DNA from 3 places in the Ensifer sp. NPDC090286 genome. Region 3 is predicted to be linked to each of the others. Evidence: predicted binding sites of a transcription regulator. Region 3 holds the regulator's gene; each other region holds the start of a gene.
The links. The regulator LexA, encoded in region 3, represses DNA repair genes until DNA is damaged. The targets are predictions, from matches to a motif close to TGTTCNNNNTGTGTTCNG.

Region 1 (6,781 bases), 860 kb from region 3:
TGCCGCGGCGATAGAGGCCCTCGAAGAGCTGCAGGATGCGACCCGTGCCGGTGCCGAGGTCGAGCAGGCTTTCAACGGGCTCGTCGCCCACCATTTCGCGCAGCTTCGCCTCGACGTCGCGCTCGCTGACATGCAGGCGGCGAAGCTCGTCCCAACCGGCGGCGTTGCGGCTGAAATAGGCCTGCGCCTTTTCCGACCGCGCCTTCTTCAAGGTGGTGAGCCGGGCCGCGTCACGCGCAAGCACCGCGTCGTCGGCCGAAGCGGAAGCCAGCATCGCCCGCACGAGCCCGACCCGGGCACCGTCCTGACGGAGGCGGAAATAAGCCCAGGCGCCCTCCTGGTAGCGGTCGATCAGCTCGACCTCCGCCAAGAGCTTCAGATGCCTGGAAATGCGTGGCTGCGATTGGCCGAGAATTTCGGTAAGATCGGTGACGGTCAGATCGCCGGCGGCGAGAAGCGCGACGAGACGCATGCGGGTCGGCTCACCCGCCGCCTTCAGCACGTCCACCAACGCATCCAGACCCAGTTCTCTCTGCAGAGCCATAGCGATCCCCATCAACACATAAAGATATGTTTATGTGATTTGCGGTGGTGACGCAAGCAGATTTGCGCGGAGAGGCCAAACAATGGCGCTGGCGGAACAGATGCTTGTGCATGGACGCCATGCGCCACAAGCGATGCTTCAGGCGGCGCGTCAGGAGGCCTGCACGGCCGTCTCAACAGGTCTGCTTCACTATCCGAAGAAGGGCAACGCCACTCACTCGTGACAGACTTGAAGCCTTCCGGTGGGAAGCAACGCTATCCGGGCCTCTGCCCGCCCCAGGCACGCCGCGCCCTGTTTGGTTACCCGCGTCCCCACACCGCCACAAAAGCCCGCAAACGCCCTGCTCGCGTCCGGCATCGGGACGGCAACTGGAGAGCGGTTCGCTACACCTCCGGAGCGTCCTGCAGGTGCGGCCAAGGCGCGGCCGCGGTGACACGAACCTTGTACGCAAACAGTCCTTGGCCGGCCTCGCCTCGCGAACGGTGGCAAAGGAAAACGGGCGAAGCCTGCGCCTCGCCCGTTCCTTGAACAGTTGGTGCAGCGCCCGCCTTGACGGACGCCGCATGCCCCAGCGCCGCAACATGGCGGCGCCGACCGCGTGTTAGCGCGTCAGGCGCTTGTAGGTAACGCGCTTCGGGTTGACCGAATCCGGGCCGAGGCGGCGGATCTTGTCCTTCTCGTAGTCTTCGAAGTTGCCTTCGAACCATTCGACCTGGCTGTCGCCTTCAAAGGCGAGGATGTGCGTTGCCAGGCGGTCGAGGAACATGCGGTCGTGGCTGATGATAACGGCGCAGCCGGCGAAGTTTTCGAGCGCGATTTCGAGCGCTGCCAGCGTCTCGGTGTCGAGGTCGTTGGTCGGTTCGTCGAGCAGCAGGACGTTACCGCCGGCCTTCAGCATCTTGGCGAGGTGAACGCGGTTGCGCTGACCGCCCGAGAGGTTGCCGACCTTCTGCTGCTGGTCGCCGCCCTTGAAGTTGAAGGTCGAGCAATAGGCGCGAGAGTTCATCTCGTGCTTGCCGAGCTTGATGACTTCGGCACCGCCGGAGATTTCTTCCCAGACGGTCTTGTTGCCGTCGAGCGCGTCGCGGCTCTGGTCGACGTAACCAAGGTGCACGGTGTCGCCGATGCGGATCGAGCCGCTGTCGGGCTGTTCCTGGCCGGTGATCATGCGGAAGAGCGTCGTCTTACCGGCGCCGTTCGGGCCGATGATGCCGACGATGCCGCCCGGCGGCAGCTTCAGCGACAGGCCGTCGATCAGCAGGCGATCGCCATAACCCTTGGTGACGCCTTCCATCTCGATGACCACCTGGCCGAGACGTTCGCCGACCGGGATGATGATCTGGGCGTCGCCGGGACGCTGGTTTTCTGCCGCGTTGACCAGTTCGTCATAGGAACGGATACGCGCCTTGGACTTGGCCTGACGGGCTTTGGGGCTGGATGCGATCCACTCCTGTTCGCGGGCGATCGCCTTCTGGCGGGACGCCTCTTCGCGGCCTTCCTGCTGCATGCGCTTGGCCTTGGCGACGAGGTAGGCGGAGTAGTTGCCTTCGTAAGGAATGCTGCGGCCGCGGTCGAGTTCGAGGATCCAGCCGGTGACGTTGTCGAGGAAGTAGCGGTCGTGGGTGATCATCAGCACGGCGCCCGGATATTCGCGCAGGTGCTTTTCGAGCCAGGCGATCGTCTCGGCGTCGAGGTGGTTGGTCGGTTCGTCGAGGAGCAGCAGGTCCGGCTGCGAGAGCAAGAGCTTGCAGAGCGCGACGCGACGCTTTTCACCGCCCGACAGGTTGGTGACTTCCGCGTCGCCCGGCGGGCAGCGCAGCGCTTCCATGGCCATCTCGACCTGGCTTTCCAGATCCCAGAGGTTCTGGCTGTCGATGATATCCTGGAGCTTGGCGCCCTCTTCCGCCGTCTCGTCGGAATAGTTCATCATCAGTTCGTTGTAGCGGTCGACGATCGCCTTCTTCTTGGCAACGCCTTCCATGGCGTTTTCAAGCACCGTCTTCGTCGGATCGAGCTGCGGCTCCTGCGGCAGGTAGCCGACCGTGGCGCCTTCGGCCACCCAGGCTTCGCCGGTGAATTCCTTGTCGAGGCCGGCCATGATGCGCAGAACCGTCGACTTACCGGCGCCGTTCGGGCCGAGGATACCGATCTTGGCGTCCGGGTAGAACGACAGATGAACGTTCTCGAGAACCTTCTTCGCGCCGTAGGACTTATTAAGCCCGGCCATATGATAGATGAACTGACGTGCCATGAGGGAATGCTCCGCAGGGATAAGGAAATTTGCCCGCTATGTAGGCGAATTAGTGGAAGGGGGCAATGATCAAAGGCATCCGCCCCCGCCTATCCCAAAACGAACACCCCAATCGGCACGCCCGGCATGCCGCACCGGGGAGGCGCCACAAGCCGGCTCCGTGAAGGCCGCGCCTTAAGCGCTGACATGCCCAACCGGGCGAAACGCCCTACCCGCGACCGGCGGTATCGGCGATACCCTTGGCGCACTTGAACTCGGTCGGCCCCGCCGCGTGGATCAGCGGCCCGAGGGTCGGCGCCGTCATGACGTCGCCGGTGAGCCCGATCGTCAGCCCGGTGATGATGCTGCGGCCCTGAACCGTCTGGCAGCGCATGCGCACCCGGTCGCCGGCGCCAGCGCCAAAGCTCTGGTCGAAGGCCTGCTTGATCGTCGCCTCATCGAGTTCCGCGCCGACACGCTGGCGGAAAAGTGCCCCGACCGCCGAGCGGTTGAGTTCTTCCAGCATGCGCAGTTGGACCGAGAAATAGTCGTCGACCGAGCCGCTCTGGCAGGTACCGCTTCGCAGCCACTGGTGCCGGTCGAGACCGGACTGCACGCCCGGCATGGCGATGAGCAGCCGCGCCGCCGTGTCGTCGGCCATGGCAAGCTTCGGCAACTCCAGCCAACTGCCCTTGCGGTCGGTCGCCCGCACCTCGGCCGCCACCCCGCAATAGCTCTTGCGCAACGGCCACAGGCCGTGCAGCGAGAGGTTGGTGGCATCGAAGCGTTCCGCCGTCTGGCTCTCGCATTCCTTGCGCTGCGGCCGTGTCTCGCAGAAACCGGGCTGCCAGCTGACCGCCAATACATATTGGGTTCGGCTCGCAGTCCCTTCGGTAGCCCCTTGATCCGCACTTTCCTCACCGGCAGCAAAGGCGGCGGGCGCAAGCAGCAGCACCAACGCGGCCACGATGCCCGCCAAAGAACCCGACATCGCTTTAAAGAAACTCATCATGGCATCCTCCCGCGAAAACAAAACAGGAACGAATATCGCTCAAAACGGGAAAATTGCAACTCCTAATGCGCTTGCCGTCAAATCGCTTGTGACCTCATGCGCAACGATCAACAAGCGACGATTGCCTTTGCCGTGCAAATCGATTTGAAATCGCTGAGGTCTGTCGATTGTTTCCGGGAGTAGAGATGTTCGGGCAGGTGAAGACGCATCAAAGCCCGACCGGTGCCAGCTTGAGCTGGCGCCACGTGCCGGCGACCGCCGATGCCTGCGGCATTCTTCTCTTGAGCCATGGCCTAAGTGAACATTCCGGTCGTTATGCCCGCTTTGCCGAAGCGATGGCCGGCTACGGCTTCCACGTCTATGCCCACGACCATCGCGGCCACGGCGCAACGCGCGCGCCCGACGCGCCGCTCGGCATGTTCTCCAACCGCGACGGCCTCGACAAGGTGTTTGCCGATATCCGTGCCATTCGCGCGATCGCGACCGCCGCCCATCCGGGTCTGCCGGTCATCCTCTTTGGCCATTCCATGGGCGGGTTGATTGCGCTCAACGCCGCCGAGGCCGATCCCGGCCTCTATGACGCGCTCGCCGTCTGGAACTCCAACTTCCGTCCGGGCCTTGCCGGCCGCGGCGGGCAGGCGATCCTGAAGATCGAAAAGGCGCTCAAGGGATCTGACGTGCCGAGCCCGCTCCTGACCAAGCTCACCTTCGGCATGTGGGGCGGCGCGATCAAGGATCGCAAGACCGATCTCGACTGGCTGTCGCGCGACGATACCGAGGTCGCGAAGTACGCCGCCGACCCGCTGTGCGGCTCCGATGCCACAGTCTCGCTCTGGCTCGACCTCTTCCGACTGTCCTTCGATGGTCCCCGGCCCGAGCGGCTGGCGCGGCTGAAGAAAGACCTGCCCATCCATCTCGTCGGCGGCAGCGCCGACCCGTCGACCGAGATGGGCAACGCCATCCGCTGGCTCGGCACGAAGATGAAGGCGGCGGGCCTCAGAGACGTTACCGTCACCGTCTATGACGGCATGCGCCACGAAACGCTGAACGAAATCGGCCGGGAAAAGGCGACGGCAGACTTTGCCGCCTGGTGCCTGCGCGCCGTCGCAGGGCGGCACTGACCGGAATTATCATGGCCGACATGTCGCTTCCCAGGATCGCCGCAGACCACAACCGCATCTCCTTCGGGCTGACGCTGATGGTGTTCTCGGTGTTGCTGTCGCCGCTGATCGACATCTTCGCCAAGCTCGCGATCGCCACCGTCCCGTCAGCCGAAATCACCGCCGTGCGCTTTCTGCTGCAGGTCGTCTTCATCCTGCCGATCGTGCTTGTCCGTGGCAGCCTGTTCGATCTCACCTGGAAGAAGACCGGTCTGCACGCGTTGCGCGGCGGGCTTCTGGTCGTGACCATGCTCTCCTTCATCACCACGCTGAAGGTCATGGAGGTCGCCGATGCGATCGCGATCTTCTTCGTCGAGCCGATCATCCTGACGATCCTCGGCAGCATCTTCCTGAAGGAAACCATCGGCTGGCGGCGCTACACCGCCTGCGGCGTCGGCTTCTTCGGCGCGCTGCTCGTCATTCAGCCGAGCATGCAGGAAGTCGGCTGGATTGCGCTTTTGCCTGTTGTCGCCGCCTTCGGCCTTGCCGTGTTCCTGCTCGTTACCCGCATGGTGGCGCAGAACGAGGACCCCTGGTCGATGCAGTTTCACGCCGGTGTCTGGGGCGCGCTCTTCTGTCTCGTGCTGCTCTATTTCGGCGAAGGCACCGGCTCCGGCATATTCGATCCGGTCTGGCCGGAAGGTTACACCTGGTATTACCTGCTCGGCGTCGGCGTCACCGCCACCATATCAGGCGTGCTCGGCGTCTATGCCTATCGCGCTGCGCCGGCTTCCGTGCTGGCGCCGCTGCAATATCTCGAAATCGTCTCTGCCACGATCTTCGGCTGGCTCGTCTTCGGCGACCTGCCCGACGCACTGAAGTGGCTCGGCATTGCCATCATCATCGGCTCCGGCCTCTACATCATCTGGCGCGAGCGCCGCGTGCACAAGGACACGAGCGTCGCACCGGTGTCGCCAGCCATCTGACAACAAAGCCAACTGAAAACAAAAGCCAATCTGAAAACAAAGAAAGACCATCGGGAGGAATATCATGAAAACTGGAGGTCAGCTCATCGTCGACGCGCTCGTCGCCAACGGGGTGAAGCGCATCGCCTGCGTGCCGGGGGAAAGCTATCTCGCCGTGCTCGACGCGCTCTACGACACCGACATCGACGTGCTCGTCTGCCGCCAGGAAGGCGGGGCCGCGATGATGGCGGACGCCTGGGGACGGCTGACCGGCGAGCCCGGCATCTGCATGGTGACGCGCGGCCCCGGCGCCACCAACGCGTCGGCCGGCCTCCACGTCGCCAAGCAGGATTCGATCCCGATGATCCTCTTCATCGGCCAGGTGCAGAGCGAGGCGCGCGAGCGCGAGGCCTTCCAGGAAATCGAATACCGCCGCGCCTTTACCGAGGTCGCCAAATGGGTGGGCGAGATCGACGATCCCGCCCGCATTCCGGAATTCGTCACCCGCGCCTTCGCCGTCGCCACCTCCGGCCGCCCCGGCCCTGTCGTGCTGACGCTGCCGGAGGACATGCTGACGCGCAGCACAGAGGCGCCTGCCGCCAAGCCTTACCAGCCGGTCGAGAGCCATCCGGGCCCGGCACAGGTCAAGCGGCTCGGCGAAATGCTGAGCGCGGCCAAGCGTCCGATCGCCATTCTCGGCGGCACCCGCTGGACGGCTGCGAGCGTTGCTGAATTCCAGCGCTTCGCCGAACGCTGGAAGCTACCGGTCGGCTGCTCGTTCCGCCGCCAGATGCTGTTTGATCACCTGCACCCGAACTATGCCGGCGATGTCGGCATCGGCATCAACCCCGCTCTGGCAAAAGAGGTCAAGGAAGCGGATCTGGTTTTGCTTATCGGCGGCCGTTTCTCCGAAATGCCGTCCTCCGGCTA
Region 2 (6,781 bases), 780 kb from region 3:
CCGCGGGCCTTGCCGCCGCAAGCGTGGGCGCGGCACCGCCGGCGTTGGCGCAGGGGCATTCAAGCGTCACCGACCTGACCCATGAATTGCACGAGGATTTCCCGACCTTCTTCGGCCAGCAGCAGTTCTTCCGCGAGGAGAAATTCAACTACGCCAAAGACAAGTTCAACATGTTCGAGCTCCGGGTGAACGAGCACACCGGCACCCATGTCGATGCGCCCCTGCACTTCTCGGCCGATGGTCTCTCCGTCGCCGAACTGCCCGTCGACAAGCTGGTGGTGCCGCTCGTGATCGTCGATATCAGAAAGAAGGCCGAGAACGACGCCGATGCGCAGGTGACGCCCGACGATCTCAAGGCCTGGGTCGCCGCCAATGGCGAGATCCCGGAAAACGCCTGCGTCGCCATGCTGTCAGGATGGGGCGCGCATATGGGCACCGACAAGTTCCGCAATGCCGATGGCGCCGGCAAGCTGCACTTCCCCGGCTTTCACGTCGAGGCGGCCAAATATCTCCTCGAAGAGAGCAAGGCGGCCGGCATTGCCGTCGATACGCTCTCGCTCGACCACGGCCCCTCGCCCGATTTCGCCACGCACTATGCCTGGCTGCCGGAGGGACGCTGGGGGCTGGAGGCCGCGGCCAATCTCGACAAGCTGCCGGTCAAGGGCGCAACGCTCATCCTCGGCGCACCGAAACACCGCGGCGGCACTGGCGGCCCGGCGCGCGTTTTCGCGCTGGCCTAGGTCACGGACCAAGGTTTTGGCTGAGGCGAGCTTAAAGGGAGCAAGGTGGTTCGCTTCAACGGCAACCACATGCTCGCGATCGTCGACCAGTTCGGCACCGGCTGCGTCACCATGGATCACGGTGCGCCAACACGACGCCGATCGCGAAAAGGTCAACGGCGACGCCTGACGCGCCGAAGCACCCTAACCTTCAACGACTTCACTGATCTGCACGATGGGCGCGATATCCGTATAGTTGGCGACATCCGCGGAAATCTCGGCGCGGTGGGGACCTAACGCCTGCTGGAATGCCTCGAGGTTCGGCGCGTAGACGTGGCACGCCGCGACGAACTGTGGCGCGCTTCCAGGCTCGCGCCCCGCAAGGCCCTTGTCGATCTCGTAGCGCAGGCAGGCATCGCCCAGCCGCTCCTGAAGCAAGGGCATGTGGGTGGTGCGGTAGTAGTCGTGGTCGAACTTCGTGCCACCATCGGCCGGATAGTAGACGCTCATCTTGATCATGGTCGGGCTCCTGCCTGAACGCCGCTTCGAGCGTCCGAAGCTACTTCTAGGTCACCGACCTATGGAGCACAACCAGCTTTTGGCTGGAACACGTTTGACGAGAGCAAGGTTGTTTTCGGGCTTTTGCGGCCGCAGGGTCTTCATCGTCACGCAGAACGGCAACGCCTATCAGGGTTCGAGCAAGGGCGTGCTGTTTACGACGGGACCGTTCGGCTCCAACATTCAGCCCTGCAGCGAAATCCCCAATTGAACGCATCGGCGACGGCTCCTCAAACGCAGCGCTGGCAATCGCTGCAACGTCGGCTATCGTCGTCGCAGCAAGCGACCGGCCAGCCCACGTGCCGCCACCACCAACAACAGCGAAGGAGCCCCATGAGCACCGTAACCCCGCCCCCACTTCCGGAAGCCGATCCACGCGTCAAGGCCGTGTTCGACGATATCCGCGCCACCCGCAAGTCCGATTTCATCAACAATATGTGGCTGTGGCTCGCCTTCGACCCGGAATTACTGGAGCAGACCTGGCGCGACGTGAAGGCGGTGATGGCGACACCTTCGGCCCTCGATCCGCTGGTCAAGGAGATGCTCTACATCGCCGTTTCCGTCACCAATGGCTGCGGTTACTGCGCCCATTCCCATACGGCGGCGGCAAAAGCCAAGGGCATGAGCGATGCCGAGCACGCGGACCTGCTCCGGGTGATCTCGCTTGCCGCCCGCACCAACCAACTGGCGACGGCGCTGCAGGTGCCTGTCGATCCCGCTTTCGACAAAACGGCTGGGTGAAGCATGTCGCGCAAAAGTGTGAAGCGGTTTTGTGGCGACGACATGCGACAAACGAAACAGGCCCAAGAATAAGCGGTCTCGAAATCGCCTGTCTTTCCACAGGCTTGGTACGACTGGCGCAGAAAACGGAATAAAAGAAGAACATCCTTTCTGGCCTTTCCCCACCGAATCACTACATTGAGCCGCATGATGAGTGGTTTCGACGACATTCCCTTCTTCGACGAGGAGCCGGCGCCGCGCAAGCAGCAGCCCGCCCCCGCAGGTGTTCCGGCAACTGGCGGCATTGCTGCGCGCGCCATGGCGGCGCGTGATCGCGCCCAGCCGCGCCCGGATTATCTCCAAGGCCTCAACCCGGAACAGGCCGAAGCCGTCGAGACGCTGGACGGACCCGTGCTGGTGCTCGCCGGCGCCGGCACCGGCAAGACCCGGGTGCTGACGACGCGCATCGCCCATATCCTGACCACCGGCCGCGCCTTCCCCTCGCAGATGCTCGCGGTGACCTTCACCAACAAGGCAGCGCGCGAGATGAAGGAACGCATCGGCGTGCTCGTCGGCCATGCGGTCGAAGGCATGCCCTGGCTCGGCACCTTCCACTCGATCGGCGTCAAGCTGCTCCGCCGCCATGCCGAACTCGTCGGCCTGCGCTCCGATTTCACCATTCTCGACACCGACGACGTGGTGCGGCTGATCAAGCAGTTGATCCAGGCCGAAGGCATCGACGACAAGCGCTGGCCCGCCAAGCAGTTCGCCGGCCTGATCGACGGGTGGAAGAACAAGGGCCTCGATCCCGCCCAGATCCCCGAGGGCGACGCCCGCGCCTTTGCCAACGGCAAGGGCCGCGAGCTCTACGCCGCCTACCAGAACCGGCTGTTGACGCTGAACGCCTGCGACTTCGGCGATCTTCTTTTGCACCCGATCCGCATCTTCCGCATGCATGCAGACGTGCTGAAGGATTATCACGACAAGTTCCGCTACATCCTGGTCGACGAATACCAGGACACCAACACGGCCCAGTACATGTGGCTGCGCTTGCTCGCCCAGCGGCCGAAGGGCGTCCCGCAGAACGTCTGCTGCGTCGGCGACGACGACCAGTCGATCTATGGCTGGCGCGGCGCGGAGGTGGACAATATCCTGCGCTTCGAGAAGGATTTTCCGGGCGCCAAGGTCATCAAGCTCGAGCGCAACTATCGCTCGACCGAACATATTCTCGGTGCTGCCGGCCATCTGATCGCCCACAACGAGGGCCGCCTCGGCAAGACGCTCTTTACCGACCGCACCGACCCGGATGACGAGAAGGTGCAGGTGCACGCGGCCTGGGATTCCGAAGAGGAAGCCCGCGCCGTCGGCGAGGAAATCGAGCAGCTGCAGCGCAAGAGCCACAAGCTCAACGACATGGCGATCCTGGTGCGCGCCTCCTTCCAGATGCGCGAATTCGAAGACCGCTTCGTCACGCTTGGCCTCAACTACCGCGTCATCGGCGGGCCTCGTTTCTATGAGCGTCTCGAAATCCGCGATGCCATGGCCTATTTCCGCCTGGTCTGCCAACCGGCCGATGATCTGGCCCTCGAGCGCATCGTCAACACGCCGAAGCGCGGCCTTGGCGACACCACGGTGCGCACGCTGCACGACTATGCCCGCGCCCGCGACATTCCGATGCTGGCCGCCGCTTCAGAGATCATCGAGACCGACGAGCTGAAGCCGAAGGCGCGGAAAGCCCTGTTCGACGTCGTCACCGATTTCCGCCGCTGGCAGAGCCTGCTCGAGACCACCGTGCATACCGAGCTTGCCGAGCAGATCCTCGACGAGAGCGGCTATACGGCCATGTGGCAGAACGACAAGACGGCGGAAGCGCCCGGACGGCTCGAAAACCTGAAGGAACTGATCCGCTCGATGGAAGCGTTCGAAAGCCTGCGTGGTTTCCTCGAACACGTGGCGCTGGTCATGGATGCCGAGCAGAACGAGAACCTCGACGCGGTCTCGATCATGACGCTGCACTCGGCCAAGGGTCTGGAGTTCGACACCGTCTTCCTGCCGGGCTGGGAGGAAGGCCTGTTCCCGCACCAGCGCGCCCTCGACGAAGGCGGCCGCTCCGGTCTGGAAGAGGAACGCCGCCTTGCCTATGTCGGCATCACCCGCGCCAAGCATCGCTGCCACATCTGGTTCGTCTCCAACCGCCGCATCCACGGCCTCTGGCAGTCGACCATGCCGTCACGCTTCCTCGAGGAGCTGCCGCTTGCCCATGTCGACGTCGCCGAAAACGAGCAGCCCTATGGCGGCTATGGTCGCGGCGGCTACGGCCAGTCGCGCTTCGACAAGGCCGACCCCTTCCAGAACAACTATTCGACGCCCGGCTGGAAGCGCGCGCAGCAAAACCGTTCCGACGCCACCCGCGACAACTGGGGCACCCGCTCCGGCCATGCGGTCGAGCGCATCGGCTACGGTGAAAGCGGCCCGCGCGGCCGCACCATAGACGGCGAACTGGTGGCGAAATCGACCGCCACCGAACCGTCGCGCTTTTCGGTCGGCGACCGCGTCTTCCACATGAAGTTCGGCAACGGCAACATCGCCGCGATCGAAGGCAACAAACTCACCATCGACTTCGACCGCGCCGGCCAGAAGCGCGTGCTGGACGGGTTTGTCGAGAAGGCGTGACGGGAAAAGGCGCGACGATCAGGCCGCCGAAGTACGGGCCGGCACCTTCAATCCCGCGACGCCAGGCACGGATCAAGCACCACGTGCCTGTCATCCTCCATCCGCATCGCGCCGCGAAGCGTGGCCTGCTCGCCCACCTTCATGCCGTTGTCGGAATAGGTGACGCACAGTACCCGGATCCCCGGCTCGGCGCAGATGGCGAGATACCAGAGCACCTTGTCGGTCTCGACCAGGGTGAGCGGCCCTGACGCCCAAAGGTCGACGCGCTCGTCCGGTAGCTTCAGCCCGCCAAGCGTCTCGGCAAGACCGTCGCAGCCGACGACCTCTGCCGGTGTTTCTTCCGCGCCGGCAAGGCCGCGTCGTCCGGTCAGATCGCTTGCCTCCGTCATCGCCGGCACGGCTTGGCCGGCGAGAAGAAGAAGGATCGCCGCGGTTCGACCGGACACGCAAAAAGGCCAGGCATTGGACAACGGAAACATCCTCGACGCAAAACCGGGCCGCGTTCGCGCCCGGTCGGGGTCGAAGATGTCAGCCTCCGCCGGCCGCGACAAATGATGAAATCAACGGCGAGGCATGAGAAACTTGTGCTCTTATCGGCCGGGTCCGGGACAGACGCTCTCACACCACCTTCCGGTACACCAGAAACCCCGACTTCTCCGCCACCTTGTCGTAGAGCACCATCGCCGTCTCATTGGTTTCGTGCGTCATCCAGTAGACGCGCGGCGCGCCAACCGCCCGTGCTGCCTCGTAGACGCCCTCGATCAGCGCCCGTCCGACGCCCTTGCCCCGCGCCTCCGCATTGGTGAAGAGGTCCTGCAGGTAGCAATTCGGCTGGATCATCGTCGTCGAGCGGTGGAAGAGATAGTGGGTCAGCCCGATCAGCCGCCCTTCGCTTTCGGCCACCAGCGCATGAACGGGCTCATAGGCATCGAAGAAGCGCGACCAGGTCATCGCAGTGATCGCCGGGTCTAGCGCCGTTTCACCGGAGCGGCCGTAAAAGGCGTTGTAGCCGTCCCAGAGCGGCAGCCATTGCTCGTAGTCGGTGCGGGCGATCGGGCGGATGTGAAGGTTTTCGGTCATTGCAAGATCCTGAAACGGGATGAAATCGAAGGAATAGCTGAAGCGGTGTTACCGTTTGGTCATCGCCGCGGTGATTGTCTGAACGTCGGTCATGATCGCATCGCCCATGAAGGCGATGTTTTCCATCGCGCGTTCGCCGGCATCGTGATGCCCCGCCCCGCAGGCGTCGCGAACGACGACGGGCACGAGGCCGAGGTCGGTCGCATGGCGCACGGTCGGGTCGATGCCGATTTCCGTGGCGATGCCGCAAATGGCAAAGGAAGTCAGTCCGAGGTCGCGCAGGATCATGGCGAGCGGCGTACCCTCAAAGGCGGAAAACGTGATCTTGTCGATGATCGCCTCGTCGTCGCGAGGGGCAAGTTCCGGCACCAGTTCGAAGCCCGGCGTGCCGCGCAGGAACCAGGGATGCACCGCATCCGGATTATCGGTGCGCTGCCAGGCCATTGCCTGGCGCAGCTGGAAGGCGCCCATCAGCGGCTTCGGCATCGACAGATGCCTAAGAAAAATCACCGGAAACCCGCCGGCCCGCGCAGCGTCCAGCACCTTCAGCACCTTGGACAGCACCGCCGGGCCGTTCTTGACCTGATTGGTAATCCCCACCTGCATGTCGTAGACGATAAGCGCCATTCGCTCGGGCCGGCAGAAATCCTCAAGCGTCTTTCCGATCTCCAGTTTCGCGGCCATGACATCTCCTCCGGGCGCCTCCTCCGGCGCCCCTCTCCCGGCAACATCGCGCGCCGGAATGTGGCGCGGTAGAAGGAGGCTTGCAAGACGGTTTCAGCGGCCTCGCGCAACTATTCGGATGCTTGGCGAAAGTCGCGGCAACCGGAGCCGGGCTTGCCCGGAACAGGATCAATCGCGCTCGCTGCGCAGCCGCGCCTTCTCCATCAACGCAATTACCTCCTCGTCCGCCGTCTGCTCGAAATTGCGGTAGTAGAGCCCGACAGCACGGAAGGCGAAGGGGGTGGCGAGACAGACGACACGATCGACCTCGCTGCGCAAATCCGCGAGCTCACTTTTCGGCGCCACCG
Region 3 (6,781 bases):
CCAGGTTACGCATACACCACCCCCTCAGCTGTTGCATCCGTAAGGTGAGCCTAGCCGCAATCGGGCGAGACGCCAACTGAGGAATTCTACCGGAGGCTCTATGGGCCTTCGGAATCTCCCGGCGCGCTTGTGATCTGCCGGAAAGCCGCCAGTGCCCGATCTCGCGCAACGGCATGGTCGACCATCGGTTTGGGGTAGGTCGTGCCAAGTTCGATGCCGGCTTCGGCAAGGGCTGTGGCGGGCGCTGCGAAAGGGCGATGGACATAGCGCGGGTGGAGGCGTTCCAGCTCCGGCACGAAGCGTTTCACATAGAGACCGTCGGGGTCGAATTTTTCGCCCTGGAGCAGCGGGTTGAAGATCCGGAAGAACGGTGCGGCGTCCGCGCCCGACCCGGCGACCCATTGCCAGCTTGCGCCATTGTTGGCCGGATCCGCATCGACCAGCGTGTCACGGAACCACGCTTCTCCCTTTCGCCAGTCGACGAGCAGGTCCTTGATGAGGAAGGAGGCGACGATCATGCGGACGCGATTGTGCATATAGCCGTGACGCCACAGCTGGCGCATGCCGGCATCGACGATCGGGTATCCGGTGAGCCCCTTGGTCCAGGTGGTGAATTCGTCGTCGTCGTTCAGCCAGTGGAAGCGGTCGAATCGACGGTCGAGATTGCGGCGGGGAAGCTCAGGATAGTGAAACAGCAGATGGTAAGAGAATTCGCGCCAGGCGAGTTCCTTGCGGAAAGTGGCAGCCCCTTCGCCGCTGTCGGCCTGGGGTCCCGCTGCCGCATGCCAGGCCTGCGCCGGCGAGACTTCGCCAAACGCCAGATGGGGCGAGAGCAGGGATGTGCCATCCGCGTCGGGAAAGTCGCGGCGACGTTTGTAGGCGTCGAGCTTTTCGTCGATGAATTCTTCGAGGCGGGTGGCCGCACCGTCTTCGCCCGGCGTCCAGACCTCGCTGAATGTTGCTGCCCAGTCCGGCTTTGTCGGCAACAGCGACCAGTCGTCGAGGTGCTCCGATCGCGGCCAGGTTTCCGGTGCTGCAATATGGTGCGGCCGGTCGATCGGCGGTGCCGGCTCGTTTTTCAACTCGAGTGCGCGCCAGAACGGCGTGAACACGCGGTAGGGGCCGCCCGTCGTCGTCAGCAGCCGCATGGGCTCGTGCAGCAACTGCCCTGCAAAGCTCTCGGCGGTGATGCCCCGTTCGGCCAGCGCCTTCTTAAGCGCGGTATCCGTGGCGATGCCGCTCGGGTCGTAGCGGCGGTTCCAGTAGATGCGCTCCGCGCCGCTTGCGCGCGCGATCTCGACGATCACGTCCAGCGGCGTGCCTGATCGAAGAACGAGGCTTGAAGCGCGCTCGGCAAGACTTGCGCCCAAAGCTTCAAGCGAATGGTGCAGCCACCACTCCTGAGCCGCGCCGAGCGGACCGTTGCCGCTGTCAGCGGGTTCGCGAATATAGAGGGGAATGACGGCGGCTTCGCCGGCAGCGGCCGAAAGGGCGCGATTGTCGGCCAGGCGAAGATCCTTGCGGAACCAGACGATGATGGGTGGCGCCGCGGCCTTTGTCATGGAGAACCATCGGGAGTTTGGGGATTGATCACCTAGGGAACATAGGTGCAAAATGAAAAAGAGCCATTCGCATCGCTGCAAATGGCTCTTTTAGAAAGTGGCTCCCCGGGCCGGATTCGAACCGGCGACCTGTCGATTAACAGTCGAATGCTCTACCGCTGAGCTACCAGGGATCATCCGCGCCGCTGTTGTGCTGTGCGCTTCAGAAGTGAGGCTGCTAATACGCATGCTTTTCTGATTTGCCAAGCGCTTTTTTCAAAAAAAATGACAAGTTCCGTTGTCAGGCTGTGGAGAAGTCCCCAATTGTGGGAAAACACGCCGGATAGGGAATGATGAATAAAAACAGGAAGCAGATGCATTTCGGCATTGATCCGCAGACACGACAGATCGTGCTGGGCAAATGGCGCATCGCGCTGCCCGACTCTCCGCTCTTGCGCATCCTGCTGGGTTCGCTGCTGGTGTTCTGCGGTTTTCTCGGTTTCCTGCCCGTGCTGGGCTTCTGGATGATACCGCTGGGCCTGATCGTGCTTTCCCACGACATTCCCTCGGTTCGCCGCCGTCGTCGTCGCCTGGCCGTCTGGTGGGCGCGCTGGCGCGGGAAGACCAATTCTTCGAAAGGCTCCTGACCCGCACGGCGATTGCCGGTCCTCTTGTTGCGGGCAGGGCCGTTTCCAATCTTCGGGCGGTCGCGGTTCGATTCCCGAATATTTCAAGAACGGCCGTGATGCGCAGGGCGAATGACCGGTTCGTCGCAGTCTTCCCCTCTGTTGGGGTACCCTCGAAAACTTTTCGGCAACCCATCAAACGCATAATGCGGTCTCGAATCAGGATGGGGACCGATGGCCAAAGCCACTACGAAACGTCGACGCCGCAGTTCGGGCAGAAGCAGCAGCAAGCAGGGCGGCATGGCGCCGTGGTATCTGGCCGCAGCGCTCACCCTTGGCGGCGTCATGGCCTATGACCATCGCGCCGAGTTGCGGCACTGGCCCGTGGTTTCCGATGTCGTGGCCTTTGCGTCGCGAACGGAGACGAAGCCGAAGCCTCCGCGTGCCGTTCCTGAAGCGCAGGAGCGCGTCGCGCATCAGGCGGACAGGCACAAGCCGAATCCGAAGCCCGACCCGGTCACGAAGGTCGCTCTGGCCGCACCGGTACCGTCGGTGAATGTCGGCGTCACGCCACCCACCCCTGTCGTGCGACCGAATGAAGAGGTGAAGACGGCGTCCATCCGTACCGACCAGTTTTATTTCTGCGGCATTCGCAACGACAACTGCGTGATCGATGGCGCCACTTTCGTCTTTCATGGCGAGACGATTCGTGTCGCCGACGTCGATGCGCCGCGAATCCGCCAGGCAAGCTGCGACAAGGAGCGTTCGCGTGGCTTCTACGCCAAGCAGCGCCTGCGCGAGTTGCTGAACGCGGGCGACTTCAAGCTGGTTTCGGCAGGCGGGCGATCAGGCGCCAAGGCCGGCGAAAAACTGCGCCTGGTTACCCGCGGCGATCAATCTCTTGGACGCGTGCTTGTTTCCGAGGGGCTGGTGCGCCCGTGGGACGGACGCCCGACGCCCTGGTGCTAAGATAGCAAACGGCAGAAATCGACGCGTTCGTGTTGAAGGCGTCGTGTCTACACTTTGAATGAGGTGAAGATTTTGGAGGCCTCGCCCGGAATTGAACCGGGGTACAAGGATTTGCAGTCCTCTGCGTCACCACTCCGCCACGAGGCCTCACTGCTTGGATAACCAAGCGTTGGCGCGGATTTAGAATGATTGCAGAAAATCCGCAAGAGGCATTTTCTGAAAAATACAAAGTGGAATCAGCGAATGGCTGCTTTCCACAGGATGAGAGTTCGACGCGTATTTTCGCGATGGCCAGGAAACTGGTATCTCGTCAATGCCTTCGCGACTGGGGAGCTTCTCTTGTCTTTCAGCGAGTTGGAGGATGTGCGCGCGACCCCACGTCCGCGCAAGCCACGTCTCCTATGCCTCCGTCGGATCTTATCGCTTCGGTGAAATCGGTAGAGGGGGAACGATGACTCCGCTGAGATCAGCCGCATCGGTAGCGTCCGTCAACATTAAGAACGGAGGCAATGGCATCAATGAAAAAGAGACTGATCCTGACGGCGTTGGCGTGTTTTGCGACGACCGCTATTGAGGCGCACGCGGACGACCTGGTTTTCCAGCTGAAGAACAACACCAGCGTGGTCCTGACGAACTTTTATACGTCGCCGGTCGGCGTCAATGAGTGGGAAGACGATGTTTTCGGTCGGCAGGTCCTGAACCCTGGCGAGAGCATGGAAATCACCATTGCCGACGGGCGGGACGTCTGCAAATACGACATGCGATTCGAATTCGAAGAGGGCTCGGCCCTCGATACGACCGAGGACACGCAGGATCTCTGCGAACTCGGCGAATATACGATCCACGAATAGACGATCTGGATTTCAGGTCACCCGAAATGGAAAGAGCCTCGCCAATTGCCTTGGCGAGGCTCTTTTTTTTAATTCGGTGTTCTGCCTGCAGCTCAATGGTAGCGGCGAATCAGCCCGACGAGCTTGCCCTGGATCTTCACGCGATCCGGTCCGAAGATGCGCGTCTCGTAGGCGGGGTTGGCGGCTTCGAGCGCAATCGACGCGCCCTTGCGGCGGAAGCGCTTCAGCGTCGCTTCCTCGTCGTCCACGAGCGCCACGATGATGTCGCCGGGATTGGCCGAGTTGCCGTTGCGGATGATCACGGTGTCGCCGTCGAAGATGCCGGCCTCGATCATCGAATCGCCCTTCACTTCAAGGGCGTAATGTTCACCGCTGCCGATCATGTCGAGCGGAACGGTGATGTCATGGGTGTTGTTCTGGATCGCCGAGATCGGAACGCCGGCAGCGATGCGCCCCATCACCGGGACGGAAACGGACGTGCTTTCGGCAACCGGCGCCGGCTTCGGCGCGGCAGGAGCGGCCGCCGGCGGCTTTCCAAGGCTGCCTTCGATCACGCTCGGCGAGAAGCCCCTGCGCGGCTGCTGCTGGCCGGCGGCGTAGGCTTCCGGAAGCTTGATGACTTCGAGCGCGCGCGCCCGGTTCGGCAGCCGGCGAATGAAGCCGCGTTCTTCGAGCGCGGTGATCAAACGGTGGATGCCGGACTTCGACGCCAGGTCGAGCGCATCCTTCATTTCATCGAATGACGGCGGTACGCCCGACTCCTTCATGCGTTCGTGAATGAACAGAAGCAATTCCTGTTGCTTGCGGGTCAGCATGGCACGTCGCTCCAGAGGCGTGAAACAAATCAAGAACAGACACTATCTGTTCCATATGTGTTCCGCAAGTGCCTAAAATTCCGTGAATTCAGGCAATTGGCCGCTTCTGGGGGTGCCGATCGGTCACTTTTGCGGGAGCAGGGCGCTTATCGGCGACGGTTGCGTGCCAAAATCGCGCCGGATGACGCCAGTCTGCGCAGCTGATTCGAGCGAATCGCGGGGCTCTATGAGGAGAGATTTAGGTCGCTTGCGAGGTCGAGCAGGCGTCCTCGAACTCCTTCACCGTCTCTGCGCTGTTGTCTTCCGGCAGCACCGCGTCGGCGGCGTCGGTCGCGACGGGCGTGTCGCCGTCATAAACGAAGGACTGGATGTAGAACGCCAGCGCACCCTTCCACACGTTGCGTCCATCGATCTGATGGCACGGCACGGCCCGTTCGAAATCGGTCTGGAGTTCATCCACTGTCGCGGCGCTGAGCTTGACGTCAGGCATATTGGGCGATGCGACTATCGAAGCGAGAAGCAGGGCGGCAAGCACGGGGAACGTCCACTTGATGAAGGGGGCAAGATGGGGTGGTAAACGATGTGAACCGTGCTTTCGTTCCGAAGTCCAGCAAGCATGGCGATCACTCTGCCGTGTTCAACAGCTCTTTGCCTACAGGCTGTGTCTGATTTGCGCCAGCCGCTCCACCTCGAGTTCATCTTGAGCGTTCCTCTTGCGACCCGCGAAGAACGCGACGGCTGTACCGGCTTTAGGGCCGGGGGTGCGGGATGCGCAAAAATCCCTGCGAGGAAGGGGCATCACCGTCTCGACAGGAGGTCAAAAAAGGATAACTTTGCGTGGAAAGTGGGGTAATTGCATGCGTAGATTGTCGTTGGTGGTGCTCGGTCTGTTGCTCACGGCCGGAGCGGCGTCTGCTGAAGAAGGGCGTTCGAACATCTGGAAACGGATCAACGCCTGGACGGTGGGTTCCGATCCTTCCCTGGGAGGCTCGTGTTACGCCGCGACGAGCTATGATGCAGGCGCGATCCTTCGTATCGGCTTTTATCCGCGTGGGTCGGCGAACCTGGCGTTTCTTTCGATCGGCAATGCCGACTGGAAATCCATCGAGCCGCAGCGGGAATATGACGTCGCCCTGCAGCTCGACCGTGGTCGCCAGTGGCCGGCCGTTGCATTCGGCGTCGATCTTACCGGCGCCAAGGCCCTCGTCGTCAACTTTTCCAACACCGACTTCTTTACCGAATTCGTTCGCAAGAACACCTTGGCGCTGGCCTTCGAGGGACGCGTCGTCGCGAGCCTCAGCCTGCGCGATTCGATGAAGGCGGTGAGCGAGATGTTCAAATGTCAGGAGGCGGTGAGCGCCTTGATCCCGAATGGCGGGCAGGGGGCAGCGAACGATCCCTTTGCCGGCGCCGGTGGCACTGCCCCGAACAACGATCCCTTTGCCGGTGGCGGCCAGACCAAGTCGTCGAAGGATCCTTTCGCCATGTGATGGGCGCGTCCGCTTGCCGCAGAGAGGTGAATATTCCTAAAATGTTGCTGGTATCGGGCTCGGTACCCTCGACAGCGGCGCGGGGACCTATCAAAATGCGGGCAAACGGGGGTTTTGCATGCGTAGATTGCTGGTCGGATTGGTAAGCTGTCTGATCGCCGCGGGATCGGCCGCGGCTGAGGAGTCCGAAATCATCAAGTGGAAGGACGTCGACGGTTGGACCGTTGCATCCGACACCTCGATGGAGGGCTCCTGCTTCATCTCGTCGGAATTCGACGGCGGCGTCACCCTGCGCCTCGGGTTCTATCCCAAGGGCTCCGAGTCGCCGCTCTACATGAGCTTTGCCAGCGACGACTGGCGGTCGCTTGAGGTCGGCAAGGAATACGACCTGACGTTTCGCTTCGACAAGACCGAGCCCTGGAGCGCTTCGGCGACCGCCGCTGGCGATGCGAGCGGAAAGTTTCTGTTCGTGAACGTCACCGACGCCGA

Region 1: ACIQUG_RS07440 (ribonuclease T2) is a predicted target of LexA. The motif match lies at 3,800-3,817, and genes of this name have one in related genera.
Region 2: ACIQUG_RS07115 (ATP-dependent helicase) is a predicted target of LexA. The motif match lies at 2,145-2,162, and genes of this name have one in related genera.

What each region holds. Positions count from the first base shown of each region.
Region 1 covers NZ_JBIVYF010000001.1:1,485,406-1,492,186, forward strand. The annotation lists gene ACIQUG_RS07430 (metalloregulator ArsR/SmtB family transcription factor) at 1-544, opposite strand, end outside; gene ettA (energy-dependent translational throttle protein EttA) at 1,146-2,795, opposite strand; gene ACIQUG_RS07440 (ribonuclease T2) at 3,004-3,783, opposite strand; gene ACIQUG_RS07445 (alpha/beta fold hydrolase) at 3,972-4,907, shown strand; gene ACIQUG_RS07450 (DMT family transporter) at 4,928-5,872, shown strand; gene ACIQUG_RS07455 (thiamine pyrophosphate-binding protein) at 5,937-6,781, shown strand, end outside.
Region 2 covers NZ_JBIVYF010000001.1:1,411,954-1,418,734, forward strand. The annotation lists gene ACIQUG_RS07095 (cyclase family protein) at 1-740, shown strand, start outside; gene ACIQUG_RS07100 (EthD family reductase) at 924-1,238, opposite strand; gene ACIQUG_RS07105 (hypothetical protein) at 1,348-1,488, shown strand; gene ACIQUG_RS07110 (carboxymuconolactone decarboxylase family protein) at 1,611-2,018, shown strand; gene ACIQUG_RS07115 (ATP-dependent helicase) at 2,205-4,670, shown strand; gene ACIQUG_RS07120 (hypothetical protein) at 4,718-5,116, opposite strand; gene ACIQUG_RS07125 (GNAT family N-acetyltransferase) at 5,289-5,750, opposite strand; gene ACIQUG_RS07130 (cysteine hydrolase family protein) at 5,799-6,434, opposite strand; gene ACIQUG_RS07135 (phosphoribosyltransferase) at 6,603-6,781, opposite strand, start outside.
Region 3 covers NZ_JBIVYF010000001.1:630,247-637,027, forward strand. The annotation lists gene ACIQUG_RS03130 (class I SAM-dependent methyltransferase) at 1-13, opposite strand, end outside; gene ACIQUG_RS03135 (cryptochrome/photolyase family protein) at 99-1,562, opposite strand; tRNA gene ACIQUG_RS03140 (tRNA-Asn) at 1,661-1,735, opposite strand; gene ACIQUG_RS03145 (hypothetical protein) at 1,895-2,188, shown strand; gene ACIQUG_RS03150 (thermonuclease family protein) at 2,402-3,136, shown strand; tRNA gene ACIQUG_RS03155 (tRNA-Cys) at 3,210-3,283, opposite strand; gene ACIQUG_RS03160 (hypothetical protein) at 3,646-3,987, shown strand; gene lexA (transcriptional repressor LexA) at 4,080-4,802, opposite strand; gene ACIQUG_RS03170 (hypothetical protein) at 5,041-5,337, opposite strand; gene ACIQUG_RS03175 (hypothetical protein) at 5,660-6,292, shown strand; gene ACIQUG_RS03180 (hypothetical protein) at 6,411-6,781, shown strand, end outside.